Regions from separate parts of the Kitasatospora sp. NPDC058046 genome, predicted to be linked through region 2. Evidence: riboswitches for the same ligand, from Rfam matches in the RefSeq annotation. Region 2 holds a riboswitch; each other region holds the start of a gene.
The links. Region 2 has a riboswitch for S-adenosylmethionine ahead of ACFVU7_RS01335 (aminotransferase class V-fold PLP-dependent enzyme). Riboswitches for the same ligand answer to the same signal wherever they lie in the genome.
Positions count from the first base shown of each region.

Region 1: another riboswitch for S-adenosylmethionine. It lies ahead of ACFVU7_RS41520 (IclR family transcriptional regulator); the one in region 2 lies ahead of ACFVU7_RS01335 (aminotransferase class V-fold PLP-dependent enzyme).
Region 3: another riboswitch for S-adenosylmethionine. It lies ahead of thrC (threonine synthase); the one in region 2 lies ahead of ACFVU7_RS01335 (aminotransferase class V-fold PLP-dependent enzyme).

Region 1 covers NZ_JBHVRS010000035.1:28,206-35,820, forward strand. The annotation lists gene ACFVU7_RS41515 (threonine/serine exporter family protein) at 1-906, shown strand, start outside; gene ACFVU7_RS41520 (IclR family transcriptional regulator) at 1,090-1,803, opposite strand; SAM riboswitch class I at 2,006-2,147, opposite strand; gene ACFVU7_RS41525 (hypothetical protein) at 2,233-3,366, opposite strand; gene ACFVU7_RS41530 (BTAD domain-containing putative transcriptional regulator) at 3,709-6,945, shown strand; gene ACFVU7_RS41535 (hypothetical protein) at 7,039-7,263, opposite strand; gene ddaH (dimethylargininase) at 7,421-7,615, opposite strand, start outside.
Region 2 covers NZ_JBHVRS010000001.1:285,887-293,501, reverse strand. The annotation lists gene ACFVU7_RS01360 (ubiquinol-cytochrome c reductase iron-sulfur subunit) at 1-618, opposite strand, end outside; gene ACFVU7_RS01355 (c-type cytochrome) at 627-1,436, opposite strand; gene ACFVU7_RS01350 (heme-copper oxidase subunit III) at 1,624-2,244, opposite strand; gene ACFVU7_RS01345 (hypothetical protein) at 2,641-3,066, shown strand; gene trpD (anthranilate phosphoribosyltransferase) at 3,182-4,258, shown strand; SAM riboswitch class IV at 4,367-4,485, shown strand; gene ACFVU7_RS01335 (aminotransferase class V-fold PLP-dependent enzyme) at 4,537-5,919, shown strand; gene ACFVU7_RS01330 (Lrp/AsnC family transcriptional regulator) at 5,923-6,204, opposite strand; gene ACFVU7_RS01325 (rhomboid family intramembrane serine protease) at 6,246-7,028, opposite strand; gene ACFVU7_RS01320 (hypothetical protein) at 7,230-7,493, shown strand.
Region 3 covers NZ_JBHVRS010000022.1:6,203-13,817, reverse strand. The annotation lists gene ACFVU7_RS34245 (hypothetical protein) at 1-603, shown strand, start outside; gene ACFVU7_RS34240 (hypothetical protein) at 610-783, opposite strand; gene ACFVU7_RS34235 (hypothetical protein) at 847-1,203, opposite strand; gene groL (chaperonin GroEL) at 1,363-2,985, opposite strand; gene ACFVU7_RS34225 (cold-shock protein) at 3,333-3,536, opposite strand; gene ACFVU7_RS34220 (MoaD/ThiS family protein) at 4,075-4,353, opposite strand; gene thrC (threonine synthase) at 4,389-5,669, opposite strand; SAM riboswitch class I at 5,686-5,822, opposite strand; gene ACFVU7_RS34210 (glucosyl-3-phosphoglycerate synthase) at 5,934-6,971, shown strand; gene ACFVU7_RS34205 (trehalose-6-phosphate synthase) at 7,032-7,615, shown strand, end outside.

The sequences.
Region 1 (7,615 bases), on a different contig from region 2:
CGGGCGCCCGCCCGCTGGCCCGCGTGGGTGGCTGACTTCGGGGCGCTGCCGGTCGGGGTCGGGGTCTGCATCTTCCTGCAGCCGGTGGTGGCGAACGTGCTGGCCGCCGGGCTCGGCTCGCTGATCGTGGTGGGCCTGACCGTGCTCGCCCGGCGGCGGCCGCACCTGCGGCCGCTGCTGCCCGTCACGGCCGGGTTCCTGGTCGCACTGCTGGTCCTGGCGCTCGCGCGGGCCTCGCTGCTGGACGGGCCGCTGCGGACGATCGTGGCCACCCTGGCGATCCTGCTGCCGGGCGGGCTGCTGGTCACCGGGCTGTCCGAGATCGCCGCCGGCGCCGCCAACGCGGGCACCGCCCGGCTGGTCTCCGGCGCCGTGCAGCTGACGCTGTTCCTCGCCGGGGTGGCCGCGGCCGCGACCGCGATCGGCATGCCGTCCACCGCGCTGGCCAACGTGCAGGTGGCCAAGCCGAGCTGGTGGGTGATCGCGCTGGGGCTGGCGATCGCGGTGGCCGGGGTGGTGGTCAACGTCCACACCCCGCCCTCGGCCATCCCGTGGATCGTCGCGGTGATCGCGGTGAGTGTCACCGCCCAGGTGGCGGTGGGGTCGGTGCACGGCGCGGCGATCGGCGGCCTGGCCGGTGCCGTGGCCGCCGCGGTCGCGGCCACCCTGGTGCACTGGCTGCCGGGCGGTCCGCTCTGGCAGGTGCTCTACCTCCCGGCGTTCTGGATCGTCGTGCCGGGCTCCTTCGGTCTGCTGAACACCGCGCAGATCGAGGTCGGCAACGGGGCGCAGTCGCTGCTGGCGGCCGTCTCGGCGGTCTTCGGGGTGTCGATCGGCACACTGATCGGCGCGGTGATCAGCCGGATCCCCCGTCCCAGCCTCACCGGCCTGCCGCACCGGGCCTGAGCCGGTCGGAACCGGGCCCGAGCCGGGCCCGAGCCAAGCCGGAACCGGGACCGGTACGGGCCGGAACCGGGCCCCGGGGCGCGCGGAGGTGCGCCCCGGAGCCCGGAGTCTCGGAACCCGAGGTTCGGAACCCGTGACCAGGGAACCCCGGAACCTCGGAATCCGAGAGCCTCGGAACCCCCGTCAGGGCTGGCGCAGGGCCTCGGTGAGCCGGTGGGCCGCCTCGACGACGGCCTGGGAGAGCTGGGCGCCGGGGTGGCGGCTGAGCCGTTCGATCGGCCCGGAGACCGTGACGGCGGCCACCACCCGGTTGGACTGGCCGCGGACGGGCGCGGCGACGGAGGCGACCCCGACCTCGCGCTCGCCGACGGACTGGGCCCAGCCGCGGCGCCGCACGCCGCTCAGCGCGGTGGCGGTGAAGCGGGCCCCCTGCAGGCCGCGGTGGAGGCGCTCGGGCTCCTCCCAGGCGAGCAGGATCTGGGCGGCGGAGCCGACCTTCATGGGGAGGGTGACCCCCACCGGAACGGTGTCGCGCAGCCCGGTGAGCCGCTCGGCGGCGGCCACGCAGATCCGGACCTCGCCCTGCCGCCGGTAGAGCTGGGCGCTCTCGCCGGTGGCGTCCCGCAGCTGGGCGAGGACCGAACCGGCCGCGGCCAGCAGCCGGTCCTCGCCGGCGGCCGCCGAGAGCTCGCCGAGGCGGGGGCCGAGCATGAACCGGCCCTGGACGTCCCGGCTGACCAGGCGGTGGTGTTCGAGTGCGACGGCCAGCCGGTGGGCGGTGGGCCGCGCCATGCCGGTGGCGGCGACGAGGCCGCCCAGGGTGGCGGGCCCGGCCTCCAGGGTGCCGAGGATCGAGGTGACCTTGTCGAGCACGCCGACGCCGCTCGTGTTCTCCATGGGATGGGTACTCCAGTCTCAAGGCCCGGGAGCAGCGGGTCCGCGCTGCTCACGGCGGCTCCTGGCGGGGAGCCGGGGGGTGTGGTCAGCGAGGACAGGCCGGAGAAGTCGGCCGATTGCCTGCGCCGGGCACGAGACGGGTACGCGAAAGGACCGGGGCGGGAAGCGCCCGGGCGAAGGACAGCACAGAGAGCACCGTGTCTCCTCATCTTTCCCGCGCCACAGTGGCGACAGGCCGGAGTTGGCACTGCCCCCGCCAACACGGCGCGTACTTCGGACGCCGGGTCGAACGGGGAGTTGCCGGGGCTTCGTAGGGCCGGTCCCTCCACCCCTCTGGATGATTCGCCAGGAACGATACAAGACATCCGGGGCGGGTCGGCAAGTCCCCCCGCCCTCGACCCGCCCTCGGCCACGCCCCGCGGGGCCGGCTCAGCGGTGGCGCGGCCCCGACAGGCCGGTGCACGGGGCCCCGTCCGGGCTGCCGGGGAGGGTCGCGTCCCAGGCGTGGAGGGCGGCAAGGGCGGCGGTGCGCTCGCGGTCCGTCGGCCGGGTGCCCTCGGGGCCGAGCAGGTAGTCGGCGACCGGGGTGAGCAGCAGGGTGGCGTCGCCGGCCGGGAGCAGCAGCGCCTCGTCCCACTGGTGCCGGATGACGGTGCGGCGCAGCAGCGTGCCGTGGCGCGGCGAGGTGCCGTGGCACGGCGGGGTGCCGGCAGAGGTCCGGCGGCGGAGTTCGGGGGCGACCTCGGCCTCCAGGACGGTACGCACGTCCCGCAGGGCGCCGAGCGGCACGTGCTCGGCGGCGAGGTCGAGGAGGGCGGCGGCCTCCGGGGCGAGCCGGTAGGCGGCGACCACCGCGGCGGTCTCGACGGGCTCGAAGGGCTGCCCGGCGAGCCTGGCCACGTCGATCACGTCGCCCGCGAGGAAGGTGCGCCCGAGCCCTTCCTCGGCGAGGGCGATCAGGCATTCGACGTGGTCGTCGGCGGCCAGGTAGGGGCGGACCGGGACGGTGGCGAGGTCGCCGGGGAGCGCGGCGGTCGCGACCCGCACCTGGTACCACGGGTCGAGCAGCGGGTCCCCGGCCGGCCAGCGCAGGGTGACGGCGGTGTGCCGGGGGCGCTCGCCGAGCAGGGTGACCTCCACGGACTCCACCGGGTGGTCGGTGACCAGCCGGTTGACGGCCTGCCAGAGCGAGGCCTCGGTGGGGCTGACGAGGCTGAGCTCGGCCAGCGGCCGGGGCAGGTCGGGCGGGTAGTAGCCGGCCAGCGGCAGGTCGCGGATGGGGCGGACCCCGGTGGCGTCGGCGAGGTCGCGGGCGACCCGGGCGTAACACTCGACCCGGTCGCGGGCGCGCCGCAGCTCGTCCCGGGCGTGCGCGCCCATCCGGACGTCCTCCCGGGCGAGCGCGGCGAGCACCAGGTACGGGAGGTGGCGCTCGCCCCGGGCGCGGTGGAGCAGTTCGACGGGTCCGCAGGCCGGGTCGACGTCGAGCAGGCGGTGGAGCAGGTCGGTGTCCAGGCCGCCGTGCCGGTCCGTGGTCCGGTCGGTGCTCAGGTCCGTGCTCAAGTCCGTGCTCGACGCCGTACTCGGTTCCGCGTTCGGATCCGCTTTCCGGCCGGTCCTCAGGTCGCTGTTCCGGTCCGTGTTCATGGGCGTCCGCCTCCGAGAGCCGTGGGGGTCGCCGGTCGGCGGCCGGGCGACCGGGGACGTGGCGGGTCCGGCGGTGAGGGGCCGGGCCGACTGCGGGCGCCACATCACCGATTGTGGCGACGGCCGATCAACACCGGATCACCACCGGGTCGACGATCTCTCGACATCCCGCCAGGTCCCGTGGGTTGATAGGGACTCACCAATTCGGGGGTGGCACGTGCGGGCGGGGGCGAGCACATGAAGCGGGCAGGTGCAGGAATGGATGATTTCCGGTTCTCGGTGCTGGGCTTGATGCGGGCGCAGCGCGGCGCGACCGTACTGAAGGTGGGCAGCCCCCAGCAGCAGGCGATGCTGGCGGTGCTGCTGCTCCGGCCCGGCCACGGCGCGAGCGCCACCGACCTGATCGACGCCCTGTGGGGCGAGGAGCCGCCGGGCACCGCGATGACGACGGTGCGCACCTACGCCTGGCGGTGGCGCAAGGTCCTGCACGGCGAGGCGCCGGACGCGCCGACCGTGCTGACCTCGGTCGGGGACGGCTACCGGCTGGTGCTGCCCAAGCACGCGGTGGACGCGGCGCAGGCGGAGGAGCTGGCGGCGCAGGCCGAGCGCACGGCGGCCGCCGGGGAGCCGCAGCAGGCGCGCGACCTGCTGAACCAGGCCCTGGAGCTGTGGCAGGGCGAGCCGCTGGCCGGCATCCCCGGGCCGTTCGCGCAGCGGCAGCGCCAGCGGCTCCAGGAGCTGCGGCTGACCCTGCTGGAGGAGCGGATCGCCCTGGACCTGGCGCTGGGGCGCTACTCCCGGTGCATCCCGGAGCTGACCTCGCTGACCACCGAGCACCCGCTGCACGAGCGGGCGTACGGGCTGCTGATGCGGGCGCTGTACCAGGCCGGGCGGCAGGCGGACGCGCTGGCGGTGTTCCGGGGCGCGCGTCAGCTGTTCCTGGCCGAACTGGGGGTGGCGCCCGGGGCGGAGCTGGACCTGCTGCACCAGCGGATCCTGGAGGGGGACCCGTCGCTCGCCGCCCCGGCACCCTCCGTCGCGCTCGTCCCCGTCGCGCTCGTCCCGGGCCCGGCCGCCGCCGGTCCGGCGGAGCCGGCCGCGCCCGGGGCCGAGGCACCGGACCCGCCCGCCGGACCGGCGGCGCCGAACGCCCCCGCCACCGCACCGACCGGGAACACCGCCCCGGCCGGGAGCAGCACACCGACCCCCAGACCGGCCCAACTGCCGCCCGACGCGGCCGACTTCACCGGCCGATCGGTCCTGGTCGAACGGCTGGGCAAGGCTCTCGGCGGGGTGCACGGAGGGGTGCACGGAGGGGCGCCCGACAGAAACCCCGGCGCACCGGGCCAGCAGGCGCTGGTGATCGCGACCGTGGTCGGCATGGGCGGGGTCGGCAAGACCGCGCTGGCCCTGCACGTCGCCCACCGGGTGCGCGAGGCCTACCCGGACGGTCAGCTCTACGTCGACCTGCGGGGCGCCGACGCCACCCCGGCCGATCCGGAGGCGGTGCTCAGCGGCTTCCTGGTGGCGCTCGGCGTGCCGGCCGACGCGGTGCCGGAGGGGCTGGACGCCCGCTCGGCGCTGTTCCGCTCGGCGGTGGACGGCCGGCGGCTGCTGCTGGTGCTCGACAACGTCCACGACACCGCGCAGATCAGACCGCTGCTACCGGGTGCGGTCGGCTGCGCCGTGCTCACCACCAGCCGGACCCGGCTGTCCGGCCTGCCCGCGACCGTCCAGGCCGACCTCGGCGTCTTCGAACCCGAGGAGGCGCTCGAACTGCTGGGCCGCACCATCGGCGCCGAGCGGCTGGCCGCCGAGGCGCAGGCCGCCCGGGAGCTGCTGCTCGTCTGCGGCCACCTCCCGCTCGCGGTCCGGATCGTGGCGGCCCGGCTGGCGGCCCGGCCGAGCTGGACGGTGCAGACGCTGGGCCGCCGGCTGGCGGTCGAGCGGCGGCGGATCGACGAGCTGCGGATCGGCGACCTGGAGGTGGCGGCGGCCTTCGAGCTGAGCTACCGCCAGTTGACGCCCGCCCAGGCCCGGGCGTTCCGGCTGGCCGCCTCGGTGGACGGGCCTGACCTCGGGCTGCAGGCCGCGGCCGCCCTGCTGGACCTGGACGAGTACGACGCCGAGGACCTGCTGGAGGCCCTGGTGGACGTGGCGATGATGGAGTCGCCCTTCCCCGGCCGCTACCGCTTCCACGACCTGCTGCGCGCGTTCGCCCGGCGCCGTCCGGACGATCCCGGCGCGGCCGTCGCGGCCCGTGACCGGATGCTGGACCACCTGCTGGCCACCGCGTGCTCGGCCTTCCAGCACGCCGTCCCCGGGGATCCGGCGGCCGGCGCGCTCGGGCCGGCCCGCAGCGCGGGCGTCCCGCTGGACGGGCCGGACGGGGCGCGGGCCTGGGCCGAGGCGGAGGGTTCCGGGGCGATCGCGCTGGCCGCGCAGGTGGCGGGCTGGAGCGTCGCGGACGACCCCGACGGCCCGACCGGCGGGCCTTCCGACGGCCCGGCACCGGACCCCTCCGACGGACCGACCACGGACCCGCTGCGCGCCGCGATCGACCTGCTGATCGCGCTCACGCCGTTCGTCCTCGCCCCGCCCAGCCGCCAACTGGCCACCACCGCGGAGGCCCTGGCCGCCGCCGCGGACCACCGCGCCGACCACCGGGCAGCTGGTCGGGCGCACTTCCTGCGCGGCAACGTCGCCCTGGCCGCCACCCGGCTGGAGGAGGCGGAGGCGGCCTCCCGGCTGGCGGTGGCCGCCTCCCGCGCGGCGGGCGACACGGTGATCCTGCGCCAGGCGCTGAACGACCTCGGCCTGGTCTGCCAGTTCCTCAGCCGCTACGACGAGGCTGTCGGGCACTACGACGAGGCGCTGCTGCTGGCCCGCGAACTCGGCCACCGCTCCGGGGCGCTGGTGACGACGGTGAACGCGGCGCTGGCCCGGGTGCGCAGCGGGCGGGCCGCCGAGGCGGTGCCGATCTGCCACGAGGCGCTGGCCGAGCTGCGGACCCGGAACGACGATCCGGGCCGGGCGTACACGCTGTACGTGCTGGGGCTGGCGCTGCACGGGCTGGGGCGGCACGAGGAGGCGGTCACCTGGTTCGGCGAGTGCCTGGCGGTGGCCTCGGCGTCCGGTCTGCGGGCCCGGGCCGGGCACGCCCGCTACCGGATGGCGGACAGTCTGCGTTCGCTCGGCCGGACGGAGGAGGCGCTGGAGCACGCCGGGCAGGCGCTGGAGCTGTGCGAGGAGCTGGGTGCCGAGCGGGACCAGGGCCACGCGCTGCTGGTGCTGGGCCGGACGCTGGCCGACCTCGGGCGGGAGGCCGAGGCGTACGGACGGCTGCGGGAGGCGCACCGGATCTTCGTCCGGCTGGGGCTGCCGGAGGCGGCGGAGGTGGCGGGGCTGCTGCCCCGGGCCGAGGGTCCGGATCCGTCGACCCCGTCGGGCCGGGCGGTCCGGCGGGCCGCCGACCGGCTCTCCTCGGGCTGCTGAGGAATCGATCCTGCTGACGGTTCCGGTGCGTTCAGGAACTGGTGCGCAGGAACCGGTGTGCTCAGGAGCCGATGTGTTCAGGAACCGGTGTGCTCAGGAACCGGTGCTGTTCCAGTCGCCGTTGCCGCCGGTCGGGGTGGGGGTCGGGGTGGGCGTCGGCGTCGCGCCGCCACCGCTCACCACCGTCGCCACCCCGGCGTCGGCCGCCGCCCCGGCGACCGTCACCGAGAGGCCGGCGCCCAGGGCGACGGTCACCCCGAGGCCGACCGTGAACAGCCGGAGGCGGGTGCGGATGGTGGTGGCCGGACGCTGCGTCATCTCTGGTACTCCTCGGCTCGCTTCCCTGCTGGGAAGGGGTTCCGTCGTGGTGTGGCACCAGTCTGGCCGGGAGCGTTCAACGGTCGATCTACAGTCGAGCACCGGTGATCACCAATGATCACCGGTGCTCGGTGGGCCGCCCGCTCAGGCCGCCCGCTCAGGCCGTCGCGCGGATCTCCAGGGTGCAGCACTTCACGCTGCCGCCGCCCTTGAGCAGCTCGCTGAGGTCCATCCCGATCGGCCGGAAGCCGCGCTCGCGCAGTCGCGAGGCCAGTCCCACGGCCGCCTCCGGCAGCACCACGTGCAGGCCGTCGCTGATCGCGTTGAGGCCGAACACCTCCGCGTCGGCCCG
Region 2 (7,615 bases):
GTTCATGTTGATGAGCTGCAGCGGCTTGGTCTCGGTCGCCTCCTTCCAACCGGTCTCCTTGAGCTTCTTCTCGGGAAGCGGGCCAAGGTCACGGAGCAGGACCACGCCGGAGAGCGGGACCAGCGCCATGGAGCCGATCAGGGTGTTGCGGATCATCTTGCGGCGGCCGAAGCCGGACTCGGCGGCACCGGTCTTGAACTGCTCGATGACGTCGTTGCGGACCTCGTCGGAGGCCTCGATCGGGTGACGCTCGGCGGGCAGCTCGACGTCCGACATCAGCGTGCGGGCCCAGTGGACCGCACCCGCGCCGATCATGAACAGCGCGACGCCCAGGGTCAGGCCGAGCGCGAAGTTCAGCGCGCTGACGTGACCGAGCGGGAAGATGTAGACGATCTTGTCCGGGTCGATGGCCACGTACGAGGCGATGAACCCGACAGTGGCGAGCATCGAGACCACGAACATCAGCGAGACCTGGCGCTCGGCACGCGACGCGGCCTTCTCGTCGATGTCGGTGCGACGGGGCTCGTGGGCCGGCAGGCCCGGGTCGGCGAACGGGCTGCCGTGGTCGGCCACCTCGCCGGCGGAGCCGTGCGGCTCCGGGAGCTTCTCTTCTGACATGTCGTGGCTCATGACTTCTTGGCCTTGGTGGTGTGGGCGGCGACCCAGATCGCGACCGCGATGAGCGTGCCGAGGCCGAAGATCCAGCCGAACAGACCCTCGGTCACCGGACCGAGGCTGCCCAGGGTGAGACCGCCGGGGTTGGGCTCATCGTTGGTGGTGTGGCGGACGAAGGCCACGATCTGCTTCTTCTGCTCCTCGGGCATGGTGGTGTCCGGGAACGACGGCATGTTCTGCGGGCCGGTCTGCATGGCCTCGTAGATGTGCTTGGCGTCCACGCCCTCCAGCGAGGGGGCGTACTTGCCCTTGGTCAGGGCACCACCCTGGCCGGCGAAGTTGTGGCACTGGGCGCAGTTGGTGCGGAACAGCTCGCCACCCTTGGAGACGTCCTCGGGGTTGGTCGAGGTGAACTGCTCCTCCGTCGGGGTCACCGGGCCGGGACCGAGGGAGGCGACGAAGGCGGCGAGCTGGTCGATCTCCGCCTGCGAGTAGATGTTCTTCTTGCGCGGGACCTGGGCGCCGGGCTGCTGGGCCGGCATGCGGCCGGTGCCGACCTGGAAGTCGACAGCGGCGGAGCCGACGCCGACCAGGCTCGGACCGTCACTGCTGCCCTGGCCGTTCAGGCCGTGGCAGGAGGAGCAGCCCACGGCGAAGAGCTTCTTGCCCTCATCGATCGCGAGCGACTGCGCGGCGACGTCGGCCTGCGCCTTGTCGGCGGGCGCGAACGCGGCGTACAGCCCCCCGGTTGCCGCCAGGGCGAGAAGTAGGACGACCAGCGCCGCCAATGGGTGGCGCCGTCGTGCGGAGAGCTTTTTCACGGAATAACCCCGGTGTCAGGATCTGGTCGACTGGTGGGTGCACCCGGCGGCCGGTCTGGCCGGCACGAGGCTGCCTGTCTAGGGCTGCGCGCGCGGTCGGTCGGTGGGAGCGTCGGCACCGGCAGAAGCGGCCCGTCGCCGGTGAGGGCGGGGGCCGCAGCCGGTGGCCAGCGACCTGATCAGCTGGTTACTTGATCAGGTAGATGGTCGCGAACAGGCCGATCCACACGACGTCGACGAAGTGCCAGTAGTACGACACGACGATCGCGGCGGTGGCCTGCTCGTGCGTGAAGCGCTTGGCTGCGTACGTCCGTCCCAGGACCAGCAGGAAGGCGATCAGACCACCCGTCACGTGCAGCCCGTGGAAGCCGGTGGTCAGGTAGAACACCGTGCCGTACGGGTCGGAGGACAGCGACAGGCCGTCCTTCTTGACCAGCTCGGTGTACTCGAAGACCTGGCCGCCGATGAAGACCGCGCCCATGGCGAACGTGAGGATGAACCACGCCCGGAGCTTCTTCACGTCTCCGCGCTCGGCGGCGAACACGCCGAGCTGACAGGTCAGCGAGGAGAGCACCAGGATCGTGGTGTTGACCGAGGAGAAGGGCACGTTGAGGGCGTGGGCCTTCTCGGTCCAGAACTCCGGCCCCTTGACGGAGCGGAGCGTGAAGTACATCGCGAAGAGGGCCGCGAAGAACATCAACTCGGAACTGAGCCAGACGATCGTTCCGACGCTGACCATGTTCGGCCGGTTGACCGATCCGTGCGCGTGCCCGGTTTCTACTGCTGTTGCTGTCGCCACGACGGACATTATGTCGGTCCCTTATTCCGTCTTCACGTCGGGGGGTGTCCCTCGGAGTGTCCGGTGCGTGCGGTATGCCCGCTTGGGGGGCGACGGGGTGCCCGTACGGGGGGTGAGCAGCGGCGTGTCCCTTTTCTGATGGTTCCTCGGAGGAGCCTGGACCCCGTTGCCCGGCGCGCCGGTGCACGGTCGGAGTAGCCGAGGGAGGTAGGGGGGAGGGCGTCCGGGTGAGCCGTACGGGTGGACCGGGCGGGGTCGGGTGACGGGCCGTCCTCCAGGCGGGTTAGTCCGGGGCGCGGCGGCTTGAGGAGGAACGTGCGCGAGGGGGACTCGGCGGAGGGTGATCGGGAGTAGCATCCGGATCAGGCGAACGTGGTCCGGATCACACTTGAGGGAGCAGGGCCCATGGCGTACACGACCGATGAGACGCTCACCGTCCTCGTCTACAGCGACGACCGCAACACCCGCGAGCAGGTGCTGACGGCGCTCGGCCGCCGCCCTGCCGAGGACCTTCCGGAACTGTCCTACCTGGAGTGCGCGACCACCCCCGCGGTGCTCAAGGCACTGGAGAAGGGGGGAGTGGACCTCTGCGTGCTGGACGGCGAGGCCGTTCCGGCCGGCGGGCTGGGCCTCGGGCGCCAGCTCAAGGACGAGATCTACGGCTGCCCGCCGGTCCTGGTGCTGATCGGCCGGCCGCAGGACTCCTGGCTGGCCGCCTGGAGCCGGGCCGACGCCGCGATCTCCCGTCCGGTGGAGCCGGTGGCGCTGGCCGGGGCGGTCGCCACCCTGCTGCGGGACCGGCTGGCGAAGCGGACTCCGGCCGTCCGCTGAAATCCGCGCCAGGAGTAGGAAAGACAGGGGTAGAAGCGGGCGCTCCGCTCGATAGGCTGGCTCCATCCGTACGGACGTCCCCGGAGCGGGGAACCGACAACAGCTGGAGTCAGCCATGGTGAACGTGAACCCTGCGAACGGCGGTAGCGACCCCGCGCAGGTGGTCCGCACCTGGCCGGACCTCCTGGCGGCACTGTTGCAGGGGGAGGACCTCGACCGCTCGTCCACCGCGTGGGCGATGGACCGGATCATGAGCGGCGAGGCGTCCCCCGTCCAGGTGGCCGGGTTCATGATCGCGCTGCGGGCCAAGGGCGAGTCGGTCGAGGAGATCGCCGGCCTGGTCGACGCGATGTACGCGCACGCCGAACCGCTGGAGATCCCCGGCCCGGCGGTGGACATCGTCGGCACCGGCGGGGATCGGGCGAAGACCGTCAACATCTCCACCATGTCGGCGATCGTCGCGGCGGCCGCCGGCGCCAAGGTGGTCAAGCACGGCAACCGGTCGGCCTCCTCGACCAGCGGCTCCTCGGACGTGCTGGAGAAGCTCGGGGTGGCGCTGGACCTCTCCCCCCGGCGGGTCGCCGAGGTGGCCGAGGAGGTCGGGCTGACCTTCTGCTTCGCGGCGAAGTTCCACCCCTCGATGCGGCACGCCGCCACCGCGCGGCGCGACCTCGGGGTGCCGACCGCCTTCAACATCCTCGGCCCGCTGACCAACCCGGCCAAGGTCACCGCGCACGCCATCGGCTGCTTCGACACCCGGCTGTCCGGGCTGATCGCCGGGGTGCTGGCCCGGCGGGGCGCCACCGCGCTGGTCTTCCGCGGCGACGACGGGCTGGACGAGCTGACCATCACCACGACCTCGCAGGTCTGGCTGGTGCGCGACGGGGTCGTCACCGAGTCCACCTTCGACCCGCGGGACGTGGGCATCGAGCTGGTCGGCATCGAGGCGCTGCGCGGGGCGGACGCCTCGTACAACGCCGAGGTCGCGCGGCGGCTGCTGGCCGGCGAGCACGGGCCGGTGCGGGACGCCGTCCTGCTGAACACGGCGGCGGCGCTGGTCGCGCTGGAGCTGGGCGACGCGCCGCTCACCGAGCAGCTGGCGGCCGGCATGGAGCGGGCCGCGAAGGCGATCGACTCCGGTGCCGCGCAGGACCTGCTGCGGCGCTGGTCGGAGGCCACCAGCCGGGCCTGAGGCGGCAGTTGGGGAGCCCGTGCCGGTACGCCGGTGCGGGCTCCCGTGCTGTCCGGATGCTGGATGCCCGTTTGACCACCCGGTGGACCAGGCCTAGAGTCTTCGCCAGGTCATGAGTGACAGCGCCAAGCCCCAGCTGGCTGTCCGGCAACCCTCCGTCCGTGGCGGGGTGCCCTGGGTGAGGACCGGGTCGTCACGGCAAGCCGTCCGTGCGACAAGCGCGGACGCCCGACGACTAGCACTCCCGGGGTCCCTTGCCCCAGAAGGAGTGCATCCCCATGTCTCTGGCCACCGAAATCCGCACCCCGCTCGCCGTCCTCGGCGCTGACGTCCAGGTCCCGCTCGCCAGCGGTGAGAAGGTCGGCTACGCGGCGCTCGACTACGCGGCGAGCTCGCCGGCGCTCCAGCGGGTGTGGGACGACGTCGCCGCCTACGCGCCGTACTACGGCAGCGTCCACCGCGGGGCCGGGTACCTCTCCCAGCTGTCCACCGACCTGTTCGAGCAGAGCCGCCGCACCGTCGGCGAGTTCCTCGACCTGCGCGAGGGCGACCAGGTGGTCTTCACCCGGGCCACCACCGACTCGCTCAACCTGCTGGCCTCCGCCGTCCCGGCCGGCACCCGGGTGTTCGCCTTCGAGACCGAGCACCACGCCTCGCTGCTGCCCTGGGCGCACGCCGGACTGGACGTCACCTACCTGCGGGCGCCGCGCTCGCGGGCCGAGGCGGTGGCCGCGCTGGACGCCGCGCTCGCCGAGGCGCCCGAGGGCCCCAAGCTGCTCTGCGTCACCGGCGCCTCCAACGTGACCGGCGAGCTGTGGCCGGTCGCCGAGCTGACCGCGACCGCGCACCGGCACGGCGCCCGGGTGGTGCTGGACGCCGCCCAGCTGGCGCCGCACCACCGGGTCTCGGTGCGCGAGCTGGACGTCGACTGGATCGCCTTCTCCGGCCACAAGATCTACGCGCCGTTCGGCGCCGGGGTGCTGGCCGGCCGGGCGGACTGGCTGGACGCGGCCGAGCCGTACCTGGCCGGCGGCGGGGCGACCCGGACGGTGGCCCGGGAGGCCGACGGCTCGGTGGCCGTGCAGTGGCACACCGGCCCGGCCCGGCACGAGGCCGGCTCGCCGAATGTCATCGGCGCCTACGCGATCGCCTCGGCCTGCCGGGCGCTGACCGAGGCCGGCTTCGACGGGCTGGAGGCCCGCGAGCAGCAGCTGATCGCCCGGCTGACGGCCGGGCTGGCCGAGATCCCGCAGGTCAAGGTGCTGAACCTGTTCGGCGAGGGCTCCGCCCGGGTGGGCGTGCTGTCCTTCGTCGTCCGGGACTGGAACAGCTCGCACTTCTCCGCCGCGCTGTCCGCCGAGTACGGCATCGGGGTGCGCGACGGCCTGTTCTGCGCCCACCCGCTGGTGCGCACGCTGCTCGGCGACGAGGACGAGGCACCGTCCGAGTGTGGTGCGCCCGAGCCGTCGCTGCCGGGCGAGCGCAGCCTGAACGCGATCCGGGTGAGCTTCGGAGCCGGGACGCCGGACGAGCACGTCGACCGCTTCCTGACCGCCGTCCGGGAGCTGGTCACGGAGGGCGCGGCGTGGAACTACCGCAACGAGGGCGGGCGCTGCGTCGCCACCGTGCAGGTCGAGCGGGGCCGGCGCGCCGAGGGCTGACCGCTACTCGTCCAGGCCGAGGGCGAAGGCGGCCTCCAGGTCGTGCTGGGAGTAGGTGCGGAAGGCGATCTGGGTCTCGGTGTGGGCCACGCCCGGGACCTTGTTGAGCCGGCCCGGGATGACCTCGGCCAGGTCGTCGTGCCGGCGCACCCGCACCATCGCCACCAGGTTGTAGCCCCCCGTCACCGAGTAGACCTCGCTCACGCCGTCGATGGCGGCGATGGATTCGGCGATCTCCGGGATGCGGTCGACACTGGTCTTGATCAGGACGATGGCGGTGATCACAGTTCGGGCTCCTTTGTGGGGTGCCGCCAGCGTATCGGGCGTCAGCCCGGTCGTCGCGGGGGGTGGCGGACCACGGTGCAGGCGTAGAGGAACCCGGCCGAGAAGCCGATCACGTGGACCAGGTACGCCACCCCGGGGCCGGCCGCGTGCACCGACCACCACTGCAGGACGAACCAGAGGCCGAGCACCAGCCAGGCCGGGAAGCGCAGCGGCAGGAAGAACAGCAGCGGGACGAGGGTGGTCACCCGGGCCCGGGGGTGGAGGCGCAGGTAGGCGCCGAGGGCGGCGGCGATCGCCCCGGAGGCCCCGATGAGCACCCGGGTGGAGTTCGGCGAGTGCGCCTCGGCGAGCGCGAAGCCGTACGTGGTCAGGCTGCCGGCGGCCAGGTAGAAGACGGCGTACCGGGCCCGGCCCAGCCGCCGTTCGACGGTGGGGCCGAAGACCTGGAGGAAGAGCAGGTTCCCGAGCAGGTGCAGCCAGCCGGCGTGCAGGAAGAGCCCGGTGAGGACGGACAGCGCCGGGCGCTTGCCCGGGGTCGGGGCGGCCGGGCAGCCGGGGACCGGGTCGGGGGCCTCGGCGAGCTGTTCGGCGGTCAGCGGCCGTCCGGCCAGCACCTCGGCCGGGACGGCGCCCCAGCGCTGCTCGTACCGCTGCTCCGCGCAGACCCGGGCCTGGCCGGTGCCGTACAGCGGGTTGAGCCCCGCGGCCGGGCCGAGCAGGAAGACCAGGGTGTTGAGGGCGATCAGGGCGTAGCTGACCACGGGGGCGGTCGCCGCCGGGCGGCCGCCCCGGGCGGCGGTGTGGTCGGGGACCGCGAGCGCCATGCGGCCAAGCATCCCTCCGGGCGCCGCAGGTGACACGGCGGTTTACGGCAGGTGGACTAGCCCGGGTGTTCAGGCAACCGGTGGTCGCGACGGTTGCCCCAGGCAATAGGCTTGGGGCGGGCATTCCCGCCTCCCGCCGCCGACGCCGGGGCTCCGGGGGGAGCGCCTGCCCCACCCAGGGACCACCCGAGAGGACCCCCGATGACCGTCCCCGCTCTGACCGCCGAGACGCGCTGGCGCTGCACCCTGTGCGGCAACCTCACCCGCTTCGACGTGACCCGCACCGCGCGGGTGACCGAGTTCCTGCACTTCGACCTGGCCGGCGAGTCCAAGGTCGAGGAGACCGAGGTGCTGAGCGAGACCGTCGAGTCGGTGCGCTGCCGCTGGTGCAACGCCGTGGACCAGGTCGAGCTGGTGGCCCGTCCGGGCGCCGAGGAGACGCAGGCCCCCGCCGACCAGGGCTGATCCCCGCCGCGGCGGCGGGGTGGGTGCGCGGCGCACCCGCCCGCGCCGCACGGGACAATACAGAACAGGACGCACGGAGCGTGCCGACGGGGGGCGGCCGCGGCCGTGCCCCGCTGGACCAG
Region 3 (7,615 bases), on a different contig from region 2:
GCCTGGACCGCCCTGCTGCACCGCTGCGGGGCCGCCGTCGACCCCGAGCCGTACGGCCGGGAGCTGCTGCGCCGCTGGTCGGAGCCGCAGCGCCGCTACCACACCGCCGCGCACCTGCGCGCGGTGCTGGGCCTGGTCGACGAGCTGGCCGGGCACGCCGCCGACCCGGAGGCCGTCCGCCTCGCGGCCTGGTTCCACGACGCCGTCTACCGCCCCGACCGCACCGAGAACGAGGAGCGCAGCGCCGCCCTGGCCGTCCGCGCACTGACCGCCGCCGGGCTGCCCGCCGAGCGGGTCGCCGAGGTCGAGCGCCTCGTGCTGCTCACCGTCGGCCACGACCCCGTCCCCGGCGACCGCGACGGCGAGGTGCTCTGCGACGCGGACCTCGCCGTCCTCGGCGGCTCCCCCGGGGCGTACGCGGCGTACGCGGCCGCCGTCCGCGAGGAGTACGGCTTCGTCCCCGCGCCGGACTTCGCGGCCGGCCGGGCCGCCGTGCTGCGCCACCTGCTCGCCCTGCCGGACCTCTACCGCACCCCGGCCGCCCGCGAGCGCTTCACCGCGGCCGCCCGCGCCAACCTGACCGCGGAGCTCGGCACCCTCTGAGGCCCGTCAGCCCCACCGCCCGCGCACCCGGTCCGCGGCGGCCACGCCCCCCGTCACGGCCAGGACCCGCCCGGCCACGGCCCACCACGCGTCGTGGCCGGCCCCCGCCGCCTCCAGTACGGCCCACCACAGCCCGAGCCCGCAGCACCCGCCCGCCACACCCCACACCCAGCGCCTCATGCGCGCACCGTACCCACCCGCGCACCACCCCCGGAAGGCGCCCCCGGCCCCGAGCCGACCGGGCTAGGCGAGCTTCCCCACCGGCGCCACCACCGCGCCCTGCTTGCCGCACACCCAGTGCGGCTCCGGCCCCAGCTCGGGCTCCACGCTCAGCGCGTGCGGGTCCCCGTCGGCCGCGCACCCGGTGCACAGCGGCCAGCGCCCGTACGCCTCCAGCAGCGCGTCCTGGACGTCCTGGGCGACCAGCCCGAGCACGTACTCGGTGCCGTCCGGCCACTGCTCCAGCCACCAGCGGCGGTGCGTCACGGCCTGCTCCACCAGCGAGACGACGGCGGCGTCCGCCACGTCCCGCGCGGTGAGGTCGGCCAGGATCAGTGCCCGCGCGTTGTGCAGGGCAGTCTCGATGTCGTCGGAAGCCATCCGTCCATTCTCCGTCCACCGGCCCGAACGCCGAAACGCCGGACGTCCGAACGCCCGGGCCCCGGAGCTTCCGGACGCCGGAACGCCGTGTGGGCGGCCCCCCGAAGGGAGCCGCCCACACGGACGAGGAACCAGCCGATCCGATCGGAGCGATCAGGATCAGAAGTCCATGTCACCGCCCGGCATGCCGCCGCCGGCGGCCGCGGCGGCCTTCTCCGGCTTGTCGGCGATGACGGCCTCGGTGGTCAGGAACAGCGCCGCGATGGAGGCGGCGTTCTGCAGCGCGGAGCGGGTCACCTTGGCCGGGTCGATGATGCCCTCGGCGATCAGGTCGACGTAGGTGTTGGTGGCCGCGTTCAGGCCGTGACCGGCGGGGAGGTTGCGCACCTTCTCCACCACGACGCCACCCTCCAGGCCGGCGTTGGTCGCGATCTGCTTGATCGGGGCCTCCAGCGCGACCTTGACGATGTTGGCACCGGTGGCCTCGTCGCCCTCCAGCTCCAGCTTGTCGAAGGCGACACCGGCCTGCAGCAGGGCGACGCCACCACCGGCGACGATGCCCTCCTCGACGGCGGCCTTGGCGTTGCGGACGGCGTCCTCGATGCGGTGCTTGCGCTCCTTGAGCTCCACCTCGGTGGCCGCGCCGGCCTTGATGACGGCCACGCCGCCGGCCAGCTTGGCGAGGCGCTCCTGGAGCTTCTCGCGGTCGTAGTCCGAGTCGCTGTTCTCGATCTCGGCGCGGATCTGGTTCACGCGGCCCGCGACCTGCTCGCTGTCGCCGCCACCGTCGACGATGGTGGTCTCGTCCTTGGTGATGACCACCTTGCGGGCGGTGCCCAGCAGGTCGATGCCGGCGTTCTCCAGCTTGAGGCCGACCTCCTCGGAGATCACGGTGCCACCGGTGAGGATGGCGATGTCGCCGAGCATGGCCTTGCGGCGGTCACCGAAGCCCGGGGCCTTGACGGCGACGGACTTGAAGGTGCCACGGATCTTGTTCACGACCAGGGTCGACAGGGCCTCGCCCTCGACGTCCTCGGCGATGATGACCAGCGGCTTGCCGCTCTGCATGACCTTCTCCAGCAGCGGGAGCAGGTCCTTGACCGAGCCGATCTTGGAGTTGGCGATGAGGATGTACGGGTCCTCGAACGTCGCCTCCATCCGCTCCAGGTCGGTGGCGAAGTAGGCGGAGATGTAGCCCTTGTCGAAGCGCATGCCCTCGGTGAGCTCGAGCTCCAGACCGAAGGTGTTGCTCTCCTCGACGGTGATGACGCCTTCCTTGCCGACCTTGTCCATGGCCTCGGCGATGAGCTCGCCGATCTGGGTGTCAGCGGCGGAGATGGAGGCGGTGGAGGCGATCTGCTCCTTGGTCTCCACGTCCTTGGCCTGGGCCAGCAGCTGGTCGGAGACGGCCGCGACGGCCTTCTCGATGCCGCGCTTCAGGGCCATCGGGTTGGCGCCGGCGGCGACGTTGCGCAGACCCTCGCGAACCAGGGCCTGGGCGAGCACGGTGGCGGTGGTGGTGCCGTCACCCGCGACGTCGTCCGTCTTCTTGGCGACCTCCTTGACGAGCTCCGCACCGATCTTCTCGTACGGGTCCTCGAGCTCGATCTCCTTGGCGATGGAGACACCGTCGTTGGTGATCGTGGGGGCGCCCCACTTCTTCTCCAGCACGACGTTGCGGCCCTTGGGGCCGAGCGTGACCTTCACGGCGTCGGCGAGCTGGTTCATGCCACGCTCAAGGCCGCGGCGAGCTTCCTCATCAAAGGCGATGATCTTGGCCATCTGAAGTGGTCCTCCGGGACACGGTCGACTGCTCGGACCAAGGGGTGCCCGCGACGGACGGCCCTGGTGTGCGGGGGTCCATTCCCCTACCGCTCCCGGGGGCCTCACCGACCCGGTCCGCTGTCACTCTCACGCTGTGAGTGCTAACGCCAATGATTAGCACTCCGGGTGGTCGAGTGCAAGCCCAATCGACGATCCGCGAGCCGTCGCCGGAGCCCCGCCGGAGCCCCGCCGGAGCCGCGTCGGGGAACGCCGACGGGCCCGTACGACACGCGTCGCACGGGCCCGTCGAGAAGCGAGTGGTCACCAGCCGTAGGGCCGCGCCGAGCTCCTGGAGTCGGAAGGGGTCAGACCGCCGCGCGGACCATGTCCGCCTGCGGGCCCTTCTGTCCCTGGGAGATCTCGAACTCGACCCGCTGGCCCTCCTCGAGGGTGCGGTAGCCGTCCATCTGGATCGCGCTGTAGTGGACGAAGACGTCCGCACCACCGTCGACCGCGATGAAGCCGTAGCCCTTCTCCGCGTTGAACCACTTGACGGTGCCCTGAGCCATTCCGAACTCCCCTAGTGCTGTGCTGGCCCTTCACGTGCCCGCAGGTCGCGGGCCCGGGTTGGTTGAAGGCCGGCCCGGGGAACCCCCCCTGGGCGCAGCCGTGCACGCCGCAACCATCCGCGCGGAACGCCGGGCGGCCTCCGGTGAGCGGGTGATTGCGTCGACCGCCGCTGAATGTATCCGGATCGACGCCCTCTGCAACAGGGCCAACCGCCGGTAATTCCGCCAAGGCGTCAAGGGACAGGACGGATCGAATCGGAATAATCTCGGCATTCCACGCCGGACATAGCGGACGAATTACTCAAATGCCCGCGCGAATTCTGACATCTGCCTGACATGTTTCACGGTCCGCCCCCGGCGGCCGGACGCCCCCGGGCCGAGCACTGCGGGGGCCGAAAGGGAAACCCTGTTCCCAGCCGAGCCACACTCTACTCCGACTCGACCCGGAAATATTCCCGCCGGAATGCGAGCGGTCGCCCGCGCATACGGAGAACGGATTTCCGTACGCGCGGGCGACCGCGGGTTCTGCTTTGTCGGCTCAGCAGCCGCCGGCCACCGCCGGGATGATCGAGACGCTGGCGCCGTCCTTGATCTCGGTCGCCAGACCCTCGGCGAAGCGCACGTCGTCGTCGTTCACGTAGACGTTCACGAAGCGGCGCAGCTTGCCCGTGTCGTCCAGGATGCGGGCCGCGATGCCCGCGTGGTTCTTCTCCAGGTCGGCGACGACCTCGGCCAGGGTGGCACCCTCGGCGGTCACCTCGGCGGCGCCGTCGGTGTAGGTGCGCAGGATGGTGGGGATGCGGACGGTGGCGCTCATGACTCTCCTAGCGGGGGCGGGGCCTATCGGGTGGTTCAGGCGGACACGAGGCCGGCGGCGCGGAACGAGTCCAGCGTCGGGCGGATGACGGCGGTCATCCCGGAATCGGAGACGGCGTCCAGGGTCTTCAGCCCGTCGCCGGTGTTGATCGCGACGGTCTCCTTGGCCGGGTCCAGCTGCCCGGTCTCGACCAGCTTCTTCAGCACGCCGACGGTCACCCCGCCCGCGGTCTCGGCGAAGATCCCCTCGGTCCGCGCCAGCAGCCGGATCGCCGCCACGACCTCGGCGTCCGTGACGTCCTCCACCGCGCCACCGGTACGGCGGGCGATGTCCAGCACGTACGGGCCGTCGGCCGGGTTGCCGATCGCCAGCGACTTGGCGATGGTGTCCGGCTTCACCGGCTTGATCACGTCCCGGCCGGCCTTGAACGCGGCCGACACCGGCGAGCAGCCCTCCGCCTGGGCGCCGAAGACCTTGTACGGCCGGTCCTCGACCAGGCCGAGCCTGATCAGCTCCTGGAGCCCCTTGTCGATCTTCGTCAGCTGCGAGCCCGAGGCGATCGGGATCACGATCTGCTCCGGCAGCCGCCAGCCGAGCTGCTCGCAGATCTCGTACGCCAGCGTCTTGGAGCCCTCGCCGTAGTACGGCCGCAGGTTCACGTTGACGAAGCCCCAGCCCTCGCCGGCCGGGTCGCCGATCAGCTCCGAGCAGAAGCGGTTCACGTCGTCGTAGTTGCCCTCGATGCCGACCAGCTCGCCGCCGTACACCCCGGCCATGACGACCTTGCCCTGCTCCAGGTCGTGCGGGATGAACACGCAGGACCGGAACCCGGCCCGGGCCGCCGCCGCACCCACCGCGCCGGCCAGGTTGCCGGTGGAGGAGCAGGACAGCGTGGTGTAGCCGAACGCCCGGGCCGCCTCGATCGCACACGCGACCACCCGGTCCTTGAACGAGTGCGTCGGGTTCCCGGAGTCGTCCTTGACGTGCAGCTGGGCGGTGAAACCGAGCTCCCGGCCCAGGTTGTCCGCCTTCACCAGCGGGGTCCACCCCGGGTTCAGGTTCGGCTTGGACGCCACGTCGGCCGGCACCGGCAGCAGCGGCGCGTACCGCCAGATGGAGGCCGGACCGGCCTCGATCCGCTTGCGCAGCTCCTCGGCGCCCTCGCTGCCGAACTCGTAGGCGATCTCCAGCGGGCCGAAGCACTCCAGGCACGCGAAGCTGGGGCCGAGCGGGAAGCGGGTGCCGCACTCGCGACAGGACAGCGCGGCGGCCGGGCCGAGGTCGACGGAAACGGGTGCGGCAGTGTCGATAGCCATGATGGCGAGGCCTCTCTCCTCATCTTCCCCGTGGCGCGGTCGCGACACGGGACGGAATTGGCACCTGTCCCGCCGGGGCCTGTCGACAGACAGCCGCGCGAGAAGGTTGCCGGGACGTCAACGGGCCGTTCCCTCAGTCCCTCTGGATGAGCTTGTGAAATTGTGGTGGTGCTCAACGGAGACCCCGGCGTGCAAAGGTCCGACCGCTGTACGAAGACTGTATCCGAAGGCGTCAAACCTGAACGGGACCGTCCGCCAAGCGAGATGACCCGTCCCACCGACCTCGCCGAGGAGATCTCCGTGCCCGCCGAACCGACTCCCGCGCTCCTCCCGCAGGCGGCGTCCTGGCTGCGCCGCCGCTCCTGGAGCGCGGCCGACCGGCCGGTCCGCACCCTGCTCGACGCCAAGGAGCGCACCGGTCGCACGGTCAGCGTGGTCCTCCCCGCCCTGGACGAGGAGGCCACCGTCGGCGACATCGTCCGCACCATCCGCCGCGAGCTGATGGAACGCCTCCCGCTCGTCGACGAACTCGTCGTCGTCGACTCCGGCTCCACCGACGCCACCGCCGCCGTCGCCGCCGAGGCCGGCGCCCGGGTCGAGCACCGCGACGCCGTCCTGCCCCGGCTGCCCGCCGTCCCCGGCAAGGGCGAGGTGCTCTGGCGCTCGCTGCTGGTCACCCACGGCGACATCGTCTGCTTCGTCGACGCCGACCTGCGCGAGTTCGACCCGGCCTTCGTCTCCGGCATCGTCGGCCCGCTGCTCACCGACGAGTCCATCCAGCTGGTCAAGGCCATGTACGACCGCCCGCTGGAGTCGGAGGGCGCCGTCCTGCCCGCCGGCGGCGGCCGGGTCACCGAACTCGTCGCCCGCCCCCTGCTCAACCTCCACTGGCCGGAACTCGCCGGTTTCGTCCAGCCGCTCGGCGGCGAGTACGCGGCCCGCCGCTCACTGCTCGAACGGCTGCCCTTCCCCACCGGCTACGGCGTCGAACTCGGCCTGCTGGTCGACGCCCTGGAGCTGGCCGGCCTGGACGCCCTCGCCCAGGTGGACGTCGGCGTCCGGCACCACCGCCACCAGGACGGCCAGGCCCTCGGCCGGATGGCCGCCACCATCTACCGGACCGCCCTGGAACGCCTCGACCGAACCCACCGCCTCAAGGCCTCCGCCGACCTCGTCCACCCCCACCTCACCCAGTTCACCCGCGACCCGGAAACCCGCGCCTTCACCGCCCACACCCACCCGGTGACCGCCCTCGAACGCCCCCCGATCCACACCCTCCCCGAGTACGCCGCCCACCATTAGGGCCTCTCTTCGACGGGCCGCACGGGTTTGCCACGCCGACCCCACGGCAACATGCCAACCATGGGCGATCTCACGACCAACCGTTCGAGCGTGACCGGCACCGCCCCCGTCCTGGTGGCGTCCAACCGGGGACCGGTGTCCTTCAGCACCGCCGACGACGGCACGCTGACCCTGCGCCGCGGCGGCGGCGGCCTGGTCTCCGGCCTCTCCGCCATCGACGACCCGAACGCCGTCTGGGTCTGCGCCGCCCTCGACGACTCCGACCGCAGGGCCGCCGCCGAGGCACCCCACGGCCGCCTCGACCTGGCCGGCCACGAGGTCGGCGGCCAGGCCGTACGGATGCTGGACATCGACCCGCTGACCTTCGCCCGCGCCTACAACGGCGTCGCCAACTCCACCCTCTGGTTCGTCCACCACCTGCTCTACGCGACCCCCACCGCGCCCTCCTTCGACGCCGCCTTCCGCACCGAATGGGCCGCCTACCGGGCCTACAACGAGGCCTTCGCCGAAGCCCTCGCCGCCGAGGCCGCCCCGAACGCCGCGGTCCTCGTCCAGGACTACCACCTCTCCCTGGTCCCGGCCCTGCTCCGCGAAGCCCGCCCCGACCTGCGGATCGGCCACTTCTCGCACACCCCCTGGGCCCC